DNA from 2 places in the Rhizobium sp. SG570 genome. Region 2 is predicted to be linked to the other one. Evidence: riboswitches for the same ligand, from Rfam matches in the RefSeq annotation. Region 2 holds a riboswitch; the other holds the start of a gene.
What was found. A riboswitch is a leader RNA that binds a small molecule or an ion and turns the genes downstream of it on or off. The one in region 2 is predicted to bind S-adenosylmethionine.
Positions count from the first base shown of each region.

Region 1: it holds a riboswitch for S-adenosylmethionine, as region 2 does, so the genes downstream of both, metA (homoserine O-succinyltransferase) here and FHT28_RS27570 (O-succinylhomoserine sulfhydrylase) in region 2, are expected to answer to the same signal.

Region 1 is NZ_JAAZQI010000005.1:246,459-252,212, forward strand. Features, by position in the region: gene FHT28_RS13045 (VWA domain-containing protein) at 1-528, opposite strand, end outside; gene metA (homoserine O-succinyltransferase) at 532-1,458, opposite strand; SAM riboswitch at 1,509-1,586, opposite strand; gene FHT28_RS13055 (NUDIX domain-containing protein) at 1,665-2,087, opposite strand; gene FHT28_RS13060 (MoxR family ATPase) at 2,087-2,929, opposite strand; gene FHT28_RS13065 (ABC transporter ATP-binding protein/permease) at 3,095-4,954, shown strand; gene efp (elongation factor P) at 5,062-5,631, opposite strand.
Region 2 is NZ_JAAZQI010000017.1:31,794-37,547, forward strand. Features, by position in the region: gene FHT28_RS27565 (DNA helicase) at 175-888, shown strand; gene FHT28_RS27570 (O-succinylhomoserine sulfhydrylase) at 971-2,158, opposite strand; SAM riboswitch at 2,202-2,280, opposite strand; gene FHT28_RS27575 (2'-deoxycytidine 5'-triphosphate deaminase) at 2,453-3,547, shown strand; tRNA gene FHT28_RS27580 (tRNA-Gly) at 3,606-3,679, shown strand; gene FHT28_RS27585 (hypothetical protein) at 3,691-3,930, opposite strand; gene FHT28_RS27590 (hypothetical protein) at 3,929-4,108, shown strand; gene FHT28_RS27595 (acyltransferase) at 4,227-4,814, shown strand; gene FHT28_RS27600 (methyl-accepting chemotaxis protein) at 4,899-5,754, opposite strand, start outside.

The DNA of each region.
Region 1 (5,754 bases), on a different contig from region 2:
CTGGAAGTCACGGCGATCCCAGACCTTCACCGCCCGGCGATTGCGCGACGTCTCTTGGCCGATGCGCACGCCTTCAGGGTTATAGCCATAGGCGCCGAAGGGCGATGTGCCTGCCGTGCCGATCCATTTCGAGCCGCCCTGATGCCGGCCCTGCTGTTCGGCCAAGCGCTGGCGCAGTGTCTCCATCAGTCTGTCGAACCCGCCGAGCGCCTCGATCTGCTTCCGTTCTTCTTCGGTGAGATGCTTTTCCGCCAGCTTGCGCAGCCATTCGTCGGGAATGGCCGTCGCTTCCATCGCTTCCGCATTGCCGCCGATCGCTTCCACGCCACGGAAATAATCGGCGAAAACCTGGTCGAAGCGGTCGATGAAGCGCTCGTCCTTGATCAGCGTCGTACGGGCCAGATAGTAGAAGGCCTCGATATCGTAATCGGCTATCCCTTCTTCCATCCCTTCGAGCAGCGACAGGAATTCCCGGAGTGTCACCGGTACCTTTGCTTCCTTCAGCTTCAGGAAGAAGGGAATGAACAAGGCTCAAGCCCTTTCTTGGCCGATCTCCTCCAGATCATAAGGCGTGGTCTGGTAGATTTCGTTGATCCAGTTGCCGAAGAACAGATGTGCATGGCTGCGCCACCGGTTCTGTGGCGGAATCTCCGGGTCGTTATGGGGGAAGTAGTTATGCGGCATCTTGATCGGCACGCCCGCATTCACATCCCGGAAATATTCGTCCGCCAGCGAGGTGGAATCATACTCCACGTGATTGAACATGTAGAGCCGGTTGCAGGCCTGTTCGTGCACGAGACAGACGCCCATTTCGCTTGAATCCATCAGGATCTGCAGGCCAGGCACCTTTTCGATGTCGGCGCGGCGCACTTCCGTCCAGCGCGAGACCGGAATGGCGAAATCGTCGGAGAAGCCGTTCAGATAGACGGATGACGGTGCAAGGTTCTGGTGGCGATAGACACCGAAGGCCTTCTCCTTCAGCGTATGCTTCGGCACGCCATGGAAATGATAGGCGGCGGCCATTGCCCCCCAGCAGACATTCATCGTCGAATGCACATTGGTCGCCGTCCAGTCGAAGATCTGCCGCATCTCGTCCCAGTAGGTGACCTCTTCATACTCCAGCAGCTCGATCGGCGCGCCGGTGATGATGAAACCGTCGAACTTGTGATCCTTGACCTCTTCCCAGGTCTGGTAGAAGGAAAACAGGTGTTCCTCGGAGGTGTTCTTGGCCTTGTGGCCGCCGACGCGCACCAGCGAGAACTCCGTCTGCAGCGGCGATGCGCCGATGAGGCGCGCCATCTGTATCTCGGTCTTGATCTTGTTCGGCATGAGGTTGAGAAGCCCGATCTGAAGGGGGCGGATATCCTGACGGATCGCCACCGTTTCGGTCATCACCCGCACGCCCTCGTTCCGGAGGGTCTCAAATGCGGGCAGCGTATCGGGAATCTTGATGGGCATTGTTTTCACTCGACCAAATACAAAAAAACCGGCCGCGATCATGAATCGCTACCGGTCCGCACGCGGCCCTTTAGCGACTTATTTAACGTGGCTGCAAGCCGGCCGGCCAAATCACCACAGAAGGAATTTCATAAACCTGCTGTTCCCGCTGGTCAATGGGCAAGCTTTGCGGGGGCTGGCGGCCGCGCTCTGATGTCGGTTCTCACTTACAAATGTTCAAGAAGCGCCGCCATGCCATAGCCGAGACGCTTCCGCGCCTCGGCGAGCGATATCCAGAAAAAGCGGAAGCAGATGGGTGCGCTGCCATCGAACGGCGTCATCTCGAAGTGGCGCCAGGTGGCCGGTGTCGTCTCCGGGAGGGTGCAGCGGAAAAAATGCCGCTGATGGTGACAGGTGCGACCGCTCTTCTCGAACCGGTAATCGTCGATGCCGAGCGGATGCAGCGCGTTTGCTGTGAGCCCGGTTTCTTCTTCGAACTCTCGTGCTGCCGCTGCCGCTATGTCTTCGCCGGCCTCGACGGTGCCGCCGGGGACCTGCAGTTCGACCGCCGGAAAATCCGGCTCGTCAAAAACAAGCAGGTGGCGCTCCCGAACGGCGTAGATCAGGACCTTAACAGCATCCGGCTGCATTATTTTCCCTGCCCACGCGCCATGAAGGCCAGCCGCTCGAAGAGGTGCACGTCCTGCTCGTTCTTCAGCAAAGCGCCGTGCAGCTTCGGAAGCGCATTTTTGGCATCGCCGCGCAGCGTGGCCGGATCGACATCGTCGGCGACGAGCAGACGGATCCAATCGAGCGCTTCGGATGTCGAGGGCCTCTTCTTCAGGCCCGCCACGTCTCGGATCTCGAAGAATTGCGTCAGCGCCGCATGCAGAAGCGTCTGCTTGATGCCGGGATAGTGTACCTCGACTATGCGCTCCAGTGTTTCCATGTCGGGGAAGCGGATATAGTGGAAGAAGCAGCGGCGCAGGAAGGCGTCCGGCAGCTCCTTTTCATTGTTTGATGTGATGATGACGATCGGCCGGATGGCGGCCCGGATCGTTTCGTCGGTCTCGTAGACATGGAATTCCATGCGGTCGAGTTCCTGCAAGAGGTCGTTCGGAAATTCGATATCGGCCTTGTCGATCTCGTCGATCAGCAACACGCATTTCCGCGGCGAGGTGAAGGCCTGCCAGAGCTTTCCCTGTCTGATATAGTTGCTGATATCATGAACGCGTGCGTCGCCGAGCTGGCTGTCGCGCAGGCGCGAGACGGCATCGTATTCGTAAAGGCCCTGCTGCGCCCTGGTGGTCGATTTTACGTTCCACTCGATGAGGTCCAGGCCGAGAGCAGCGGCCACCTGTCGCGCCAGTTCCGTCTTGCCCGTGCCCGGCTCACCCTTTACCAGAAGCGGACGCTCCAGCCGGATGGCTGCATTGACGGCGACCATCAGATCCTTGTCGGCGATATAGTCGGCAGTTCCTTGAAATTGCATCGGAAGGCTTTCTCAATCTTTCCAGTGCAAGCTAGTTGCTGACCTTATTCGGTTCAAGGCGTGAAACCGTGTATATAGGAACGTGATCGCACCAATCTGTTGCAAGGGTGGACATGAGGGCGGGTCTTGATTAACTGACGGGACGTGCGTCGCAGGGAAGTGCTGATGGCAGTTGAAGCGCAAGCCAAGCCGAATATCCAGGGAAACGAGCAGGTCGGTTACGATTTGAGTCTTTTCTTTCGGCTGAGGATGATGTTCTCGGCTTTCTGGAATTCGCCGGTACGCATCAAGATCATTTCGCTGACCGTAGCGCTCTTCCTGATTATCCTGGTCACCGCCTATGTCCAGGTGCTGCTCAACAGCTGGAACGCTCCTTTTTACGATTCGCTGGCAAGGCGCGATACCTCCGCCTTCTTCCACCAGCTTGGCGTCTTCGGCATCATTGCCGGCTCGCTTCTGGTCCTCAACGTCATCCAGGCATGGCTGAACCAGATGACCGCGCTCTATATGCGCGAGGGCCTGGCAAGGGATCTGGTGAACCAATGGCTGCAGGCCAAGCGTGCGCTTCGCCTTGCCTCCTCCGGCCTGATCGGCGTCAATCCAGACCAGCGGCTCCATGAGGATGCCCGCAATCTCGCCGAAAGCACGACGGGTCTGGCGATCGGCCTGGTGCAGGCGACGATCCTGCTGCTGAGCTTCATCGGCGTGCTTTGGGAACTGTCGAGCGGCATGGTCTTCCATTTCAGGGGCGCAAGCTTCTCCGTCCCCGGCTATATGGTCTGGGCGGCGATCCTCTATGCCGGTTCGGCATCGTTCCTCAGCCAGTTCGTCGGCCGCCGGCTGGTGCGGCTGAATGCCGATCGCTATTCGAAGGAAGCCGAGCTGCGCTTCGCGCTCATGCATGCCAACGAGCATATGCCGGCGATCACCATTGCCGGCGGCGAAGAGAATGAACGCCGGCGGATCAATGTCGATATTTCCGCCGTGCTCGCCGTCATCCGCCAGCTTGCGATCGCCAATACCAATCTCACCTGGGTTTCCGCCGGCTATGGCTGGCTGGTGCTGATCATCCCCATCCTCGTGGCTGCGCCCGCCTATTTCTCCGGCGGGCTGACCTTCGGCCAGCTCATGGTGGCAGTCGGCGCCTTCAATCAGGTCAATTCGGCCCTGCGCTGGTATGTTGCCAATTTCGGACCGATCGCCGAATGGCGCGCCACGCTGATGCGCGTCACCGATTTCCGCAAGGCACTGACGGAGATGGACGACAAGACGCCGATGCCGCACACCCTCGTCTTCGAGAAGGCCGCGCCCGGCACGATGGTATGGACCGACATGGAGATCTCCACCAGGACCAGCGACGAGGCGACCGAGAACGGCTTCCGGATTGCCGAGGGGACGGTCACGATCAATGCCGGCGAACACATCATGGTCAACGGCGATCACGGCGTGAACCGCCGGCTGCTGTTCGAGGTGCTGGCGCATCAATGGTATAGCGGCTCCGGCACCGTCAGCCTGCCGCCGATGGAAGACGTTCTGTTCATGCCACACACACCCTATGTGCCGAGCGGCACGCTCAGGGAGGCGATCTGTTTCCCTGAGGATCGGGATGTCTACGACGAGGCCGCGGTCGAGGCCGCGATGGACAAGGTGAGCCTTGGTCGCCTCAAGAGCCGTCTCGACACGCAAGCCCGCTGGGACCGGCTGCTTGATATCGAGGAGCAGAAGGCCGTCGGCTTTGCGCATCTGCTGTTGGCGAAGCCGAAATGGGTAGTCCTCGACGACGCCATGGAAGGGCTGGAGGCGGAAATTCAGGCGCAGTTTTCAGCGCTGCTGGCGGAATTGACCGACGTGACCGTGATCTATATCGGCCGCAACGAAGCCTATCTTCATGCCATGTCCCCTCGCGTCCTGCATCTGCAGGCACTGGTATCGCGCGACGAGGATGATGTGGCCGCAGCCACGCCACCGGCGGCCGTACCCGCAGAGGCAACGGTCAGGGATACGAAGAAGGCCAACGCGCCGTAACTTTGCTTCGGAGACGTGCATGTCCGGCCATGGCGACGCCAGCCGCTGAAACTAAAACGCCCCGTCTTGGCGACGAGGCGTTTCTCATGCAAGCAAGCGGCCGAGGCTCAGTCCTTGGCGCGCTCGACGTAGGAATTGTCTTCCGTGGCGATGACGACGCGGGTGCCGGCGTTGATGTGCGGCGGCACCATGGTGCGCACGCCGTTCGACAGGATGGCGGGCTTGTAGGACGAGGATGCCGTCTGGCCCTTGACGACCGGTTCGGTCTCGGTGATCTCAAGCGTGACATGGCGCGGCAGTTGGAGCGCGAGCGGAATGCCTTCGTGGATCGACAGGACGCAGGTCATGCCTTCCTGCAGATAGGCTTTCTGGTCGCCCATGGTCTCGACATCGACGACCACCTGATCGTAGTTGGCCGGGTTCATGAAGTGGAAGCCTTCGCCGTCTTCATAGAGGTACTGGAAGTTCACGTCTTCGACGAAGGCGCGCTCGACCTGCTCAGTGGTGCGCCAGCGTTCGGACACCTTAACGCCGTCAACGATGCGGCGCATATCGACCTGGGTAACCGGCGTACCCTTGCCCGGATGAAAGTTCGCGGCGGTGAGAACGACGTAGAGCTTGCCGTCGACGTCGAGAACGTTGCCCTTGCGGACCGAAGAGGCGATGACCTTGACCATAAGACTTCCTTGTAACGCTGTGTTTTGCGTCGTAGAGGGACTGTCTAAATGCTCTCCGAGACGCAGCAATTGTTTGCTTGGGGGCGCAACTACCCTAAATCAATGGAAATTGCCACCCCCAAC
Region 2 (5,754 bases):
CTGCGATTTCCCGGCGAGGGGATTTCGGCTATCATCTGATTCTGGCATGGCCCGTGCCTCCCCCCTCCATCCGGGAAAGTATACTTCATGCGGGGCTGTCGATCATCAAACCGACTGTTTGAGCGCCGGGCATAAGGAGGGGTTGCGGTCATTGCTCGCAATAGGAGGTTTACAATGAGGCTTTCCGCCCCTGTTTATCATTTGAAGCGCAAGGCGCGGCTGCTGTCGCGTCAACAGAATATTCCTTTGCATGCCGCGCTGGATCGCGTAGCGGCCCGCGAAGGATTTCAAGGCTGGAGCTTGCTTGCGGCCAAGACGCAAGCGGCCGTACCCGCCGACGATTTGTTCTCGCTCTTGAGTCCGGGCGATCTGGTGCTGGTCGGCGCGCGGCCCGGCCAGGGCAAGACATTGATGAGCCTCAAGCTCGCCGTCGGAGCCATGAAGGCTGGCAATCGCAGCGCCTTCTTCACGCTGGAGGATACGGAGAAGGTCGTCCTGGATCGCTTTCGGATCATCGGCGTGGATCAGGCCGAGTTCAGGGAACTGTTCGAGCTCGACAGTTCCGATGCCATAAGTGCCGATTACATCACTCGCAAATTGGCCTCAGTGCCGCGCGGCACATTGGCGGTGGTCGACTATCTGCAGATACTCGATCAGAAGCGGGAGAAGCCAGAATTGATGACCCAGGTCCGGGCATTGAAGGCCTTCGCGCGCGACAAGGGCGTGATCGTCGTGTTCATCTCGCAAATCGACCGTTCATACGATCCGGCGCTGAAGCCATTGCCCGATCTCGATGACGTTCGTCTGCCGAACCCGCTGGATCTCGCGCTTTTCGACAAGCTGTTCTTCTTGCATGCCGGCAAGGTTCAATACAAGGCGGCGAGCTGACGCTGGCCGTCTGCTTGCATCATGGCCTGCTCAGGGCAGGTCGGGCCGCCCGGAAAATCTCCGGGCGGCTTGTCGATTGATATCAGGCGGAGACCTGTTCCAGAGCGCGGGCGAAATCCTCGACCAGATCCTCGCTGTCTTCGATACCGGCGGAGAAGCGCACGGTGCCCGGCGAAATGCCGAGTTCGGCGCGCGCCTCGTCGGTGAGGTTCTTGTGCGTCGTGGTGGCCGGATGAGTGATCAGGCTCTTGCTGTCGCCGAGATTGTTGGAAATCCGCACGATTTCCAGTGCGTTCTGCAGCTTGAAGGCCGCTTCCTTGCCGCCCTTCAGCTCGAAGGCCACCAGCGTCGAGCCGCCGGTCATCTGCTTTGCGATGATATCGGCCTGCGGGTGATCCTTGCGGCCGGGATAGATCACGCGGGCGACCTTGCCGGGGTGCCCGGCAAGGAAATCGGCCACCTTGGCGGCATTCGCCGTCTGCTGCGCGACGCGCAGCGGCAGTGTCTCGATGCCCTTCAGCAGCGTCCAGGCGGTGAACGGCGACATGGCCGGGCCGGTGTGGCGGAAATAATCCTGCAGGTTCTCGTCGATCCACTGCTTGTCGGAAAGGATGACGCCGCCGAGCGAGCGGCCCTGGCCGTCGATATGCTTGGTGGCGGAGTAGACGACGATATGGGCGCCGAGCTCCAGCGGCTTCTGGAAGAGCGGGGTGGCGAAGACGTTGTCGACCACGACCTTGGCGCCGATCTGGTTGGCGAGTTTGGCGACGGCGGCAATGTCGACCACTTCCAATGTCGGATTGGTCGGGCTTTCCAGGAAGAAGACCTTGGTCGTGGGACGGATGGCCTTTTCCCAGTTTTCGACGAAACGTCCGTCGACCAGCGTGCATTCGATGCCGTATTTCGGCGCCAGCGTTTCGACGACCCAGCGGCAGGAGCCGAAGAGCGCGCGAGCGGCAACGATATGGTCGCCGGCCTTCAACTGGCAGAGAATGGCGGCGGTGACGGCGGCCATGCCCGAGGCCGTGGCGCGGGCATCTTCCGCGCCTTCCAGCGCGCACATGCGCTTTTCGAACATGTCGTTGGTCGGGCTGCCGTAGCGGGCGTAGATGAACCCATCCGTCTCGCCCTTGAAGCGTGCTTCCGCCGCTTCCGAGGTGTCGTAGACGAAGCCCTGGGTCAGATAGATTGCTTCGGATGTTTCGCCGAATTGCGAACGGAGCGTTCCGCTGTGAACGAGCTGGGTTGCGGGGCGCCAAGTCTTGCTCATGCCATCACCACTTTCAAAACAAAAAAACCGGCCGCAATTGCAGACCGGTTTCAACCCGGTCTTTTTAGCCACTTATTTAACGTGGCTGCAAGCCGACCGGCCAAATCACCACGGGATAAGTTGCAATACTGCCGTTGATCGCTTGCGTCAATTCCCTGAGTTTGGTTTTGTCTGCGACAAATTACTGTGCCTGGCGCCCGTAGGCTGCGCAAAGGATCACGGTAACACTTGGAATTTGCACATGACCCTTCAGATCGCGCTATGGTTTGCAGGATTGTGTGCCGGGGATGAGGCATGATGGCTCGCAATACTGGAATTCTAGCCGATCGCGCCATTGCGGCGCTTTTTGACGCGGGGCGGCTGACGAGCGAACGGGAACTGGACGCCGATCAGATCCAGCCGGCGAGCCTCGATCTTCGGCTCAGCGCGCATGCTTTCCGCGTCCGCGCCAGCTTCATGCCCGGCCCGTCGCATCTCGTCGCCGACAAGCTCGACCGGCTGAAGCTGCATGTCATCGATCTTTCCGAAGGCGCTGTGCTGGAAACCGGCTGCGTCTATATCGTGCCGCTGATGGAGCGCCTCGATCTGCCGGCTGACATGTCTGCGTCGGCCAATCCGAAAAGTTCGACCGGCCGCCTCGATATCTTCACCCGCGTCATCACCGACCGGGCGCAGGAGTTCGACAAGATCCCGGCCGGCTATTCCGGCCCGCTCTATCTGGAAATCAGCCCGCGCACCTTCCCGATCGTCGTGCGCCGCGGCTCGCGCCTGTCGCAGATCCGTTTTCGCGTCGGCCAGGCCGTGCTCACCGAGCCGGAACTGCTGGCCCTGCACGAGACCGAAACGCTGGTGGCCAGCAAGAAGCCGAACATCACCGGCGGCGGCATCGCGCTGTCGATCGATCTTGCCGGCGACAAGGAGGGCCTGATCGGCTACCGCGGCAAGCATCACACCGCCGTTGTCGATGTCGACAAGAAGGCCCAGCACGATATCTTCGATTTCTGGGAGCCACTCTATAGCCGCGGCCGCACCGAACTGATCCTCGACCCGGACGAATTCTATATTCTCGTCTCTCGCGAGGCCGTGCATGTGCCGCCGCATTATGCCGCCGAGATGACGCCCTTCGATCCGCTGGTCGGCGAATTCCGCGTCCACTATGCCGGCTTCTTCGATCCGGGCTTCGGCCACGCGCCGTCCGGCGGCCGCGGCAGCCGCGCCGTGCTCGAAGTGCGCAGTCACGAGGTGCCTTTCATCCTCGAGGACGGCCAGATCGTCGGGCGCCTGATCTACGAACACATGCTGGAACAGCCGAGCAGCCTCTACGGCTCCGGCCTCGGCTCGAACTATCAGGCGCAGGGCCTGAAGCTGTCGAAGCACTTTCGGCTCTGAGGGGCTGGCGACTGGCCTTGACAGAGACCGCCAACTGTTGGACATCTCAGGGTGTCAGGCGGGTGTAGCTCAATGGTAGAGCAGCAGCTTCCCAAGCTGAATACGAGGGTTCGATTCCCTTCACCCGCTCCAACTTGCCCTTGTCAAAAACGGCCTCTTGTTTTCAGCGCAACCTTCAGCGCTTCGCCGAAGGTTGCGATCGGGCGGGCGAGGGGTCCTGCCGGCGGGCGATGCACCAGCCAGTTGACGACTTTCGAGCTGAAATCCGGCGCCTCGATGACCTCGACGGCATCGCGCCAGCGGCTTTCCGATAGCGCCGCCGGTGTCAGGACGCCGATACCGAGACCGCGTGATACCAGCGACATGTGCAAATCGGCGCTCATGGCTTCGCCAGCTCGACGCATCAATGGCCTCTTCGTCGGCATCTTCTTTCTCGGCGGCGCGCTGGGCTCGGCGCTTGCCGGCACCGCATGGGATTTTGGTGGCTGGGTTGCCGTCTGTGCAGCGGCCGCAGGCTTTGGCGCGGTTGCCTTGATCACAGGCCTTGCGGAGCGTAGGTGAAGGATGCAAGAAAACGGCAACACTTGCCGCCTCGCCTCCGCGTCGCCATATGCTGGCTCATTCAGGTGGGTGCCAGACAAGAATGGCAAAAGGAGTGCCCCTTGAAAGGAGCGTCCTTATGCGCGGCATTGTATGGTTCTACAGATTGAAGGCGATCTTTGTGCGTGGCGTGCTCACGATATCGCGCAGCACGAAAATTCCGCTGGGAACGACGATCATCTGGAAGCGCGGCAGTGTTCGCATCGGCGCAAAGGGGCATTTCCGCAAGGGCGTCGTCATCGATGCGCAAAAAGGCAACATCGATATCGGCAATCACGTCTCCTTCAACGAGTACACAATTCTGTTGGGCAGTGGCGGGATTTCGATCGGCAACGATGTGCGGATCGCCGCCCATGCCATGGTCGTATCCTTCGATCACAATTTCGATGATCTCACCCAGCCCATCCGCCAGCAGGGTCTCACGAGGAAGCCTGTCGTCATCGAGGATGATGTCTGGATCGGCGCGGGAGCGAAGATCCTGGGCGGCTCCCATATCGCTAGGGGATGCGTCATCGGCGCGAATGCCGTCGTCAAGGGGAAGACCGAGCCATACGGCATCTATGTCGGTGCGCCCGCCAGATTGCTGAAATGGCGCGGACAGAAAGACAACTCCACTGCCGAAAATATCGAGCAGCTTCCTTCTTCGAAGAGATTGACAAACCGATAGGCATTGACGTGTCAAAACAGGCGGCATTCGTTAAGACGTGCCGCCTGCAGTCTATTCGCCAAATGGTTTAGGATCGCGGCGTTCTCAGAATTCCGTCCAGTCCGCGTCCTTGCTCGTCGTGGCCGGTGGCTGATTGCCACTGAACGCACTCAGCAATTTCTGGCCGAGCGCGCGCGCCGGCGAGGGGGTCGGACGTGCCTTCACGCCGTCGACAGCCCGGATGACGGGAGCTGGCGCAGGTCGTGGCAGGGGTCGCACAGTGGGCCGCGGCGCATTGGTTGCGGCAGGCGCCGCACGTACATGTGCAGCCTCGCCGCCGCTCGTGCGGAACTGGCCGATGAGTGCCGCCAGAGAGGCGGCCTCGGTCGCCAGACTGTGGCTCGCAGCCGTGCTTTCCTCCACCATGGCGGCGTTCTGCTGGGTGCCGTGATCCATGGCGTTGACGGCGGTATTGATCTCCTGCAGGCCGGCCGACTGCTCGCGCGAGGCTTCGGCGATCGCGTGTACATGCCGGTTGATTTCCTGCACGTCCGAGACGATGGCGTCGAGTGCCTTGCCGGTTTCGTTGACCAGGCCGACGCCCGTCCGGACATGCGTTTCGGAGGTGGCGATGAGCGTCTTGATCTCCTTGGCGGCATTGGCGGACCGCTGGGCCAGCTCGCGCACTTCCTGGGCGACCACGGCAAAGCCCTTGCCGGCCTCGCCGGCGCGGGCGGCTTCGACGCCGGCGTTCAGCGCCAGCAGATTGGTCTGGAAGGCGATCTCGTCGATGACGCCGATGATGTTGCTGATCTCACCGGAGGATTTTTCGATCTGCTGCATGGCTTCTACGGCATTGCGAACGACCTCGCCGGACCGCTCCGCGCCTGCGCGCGTATGGACGACGAGTTGACTTGCTTCCTGCATACGCCTGGCGGCGTCCTTGACCGTCGTGGTGATC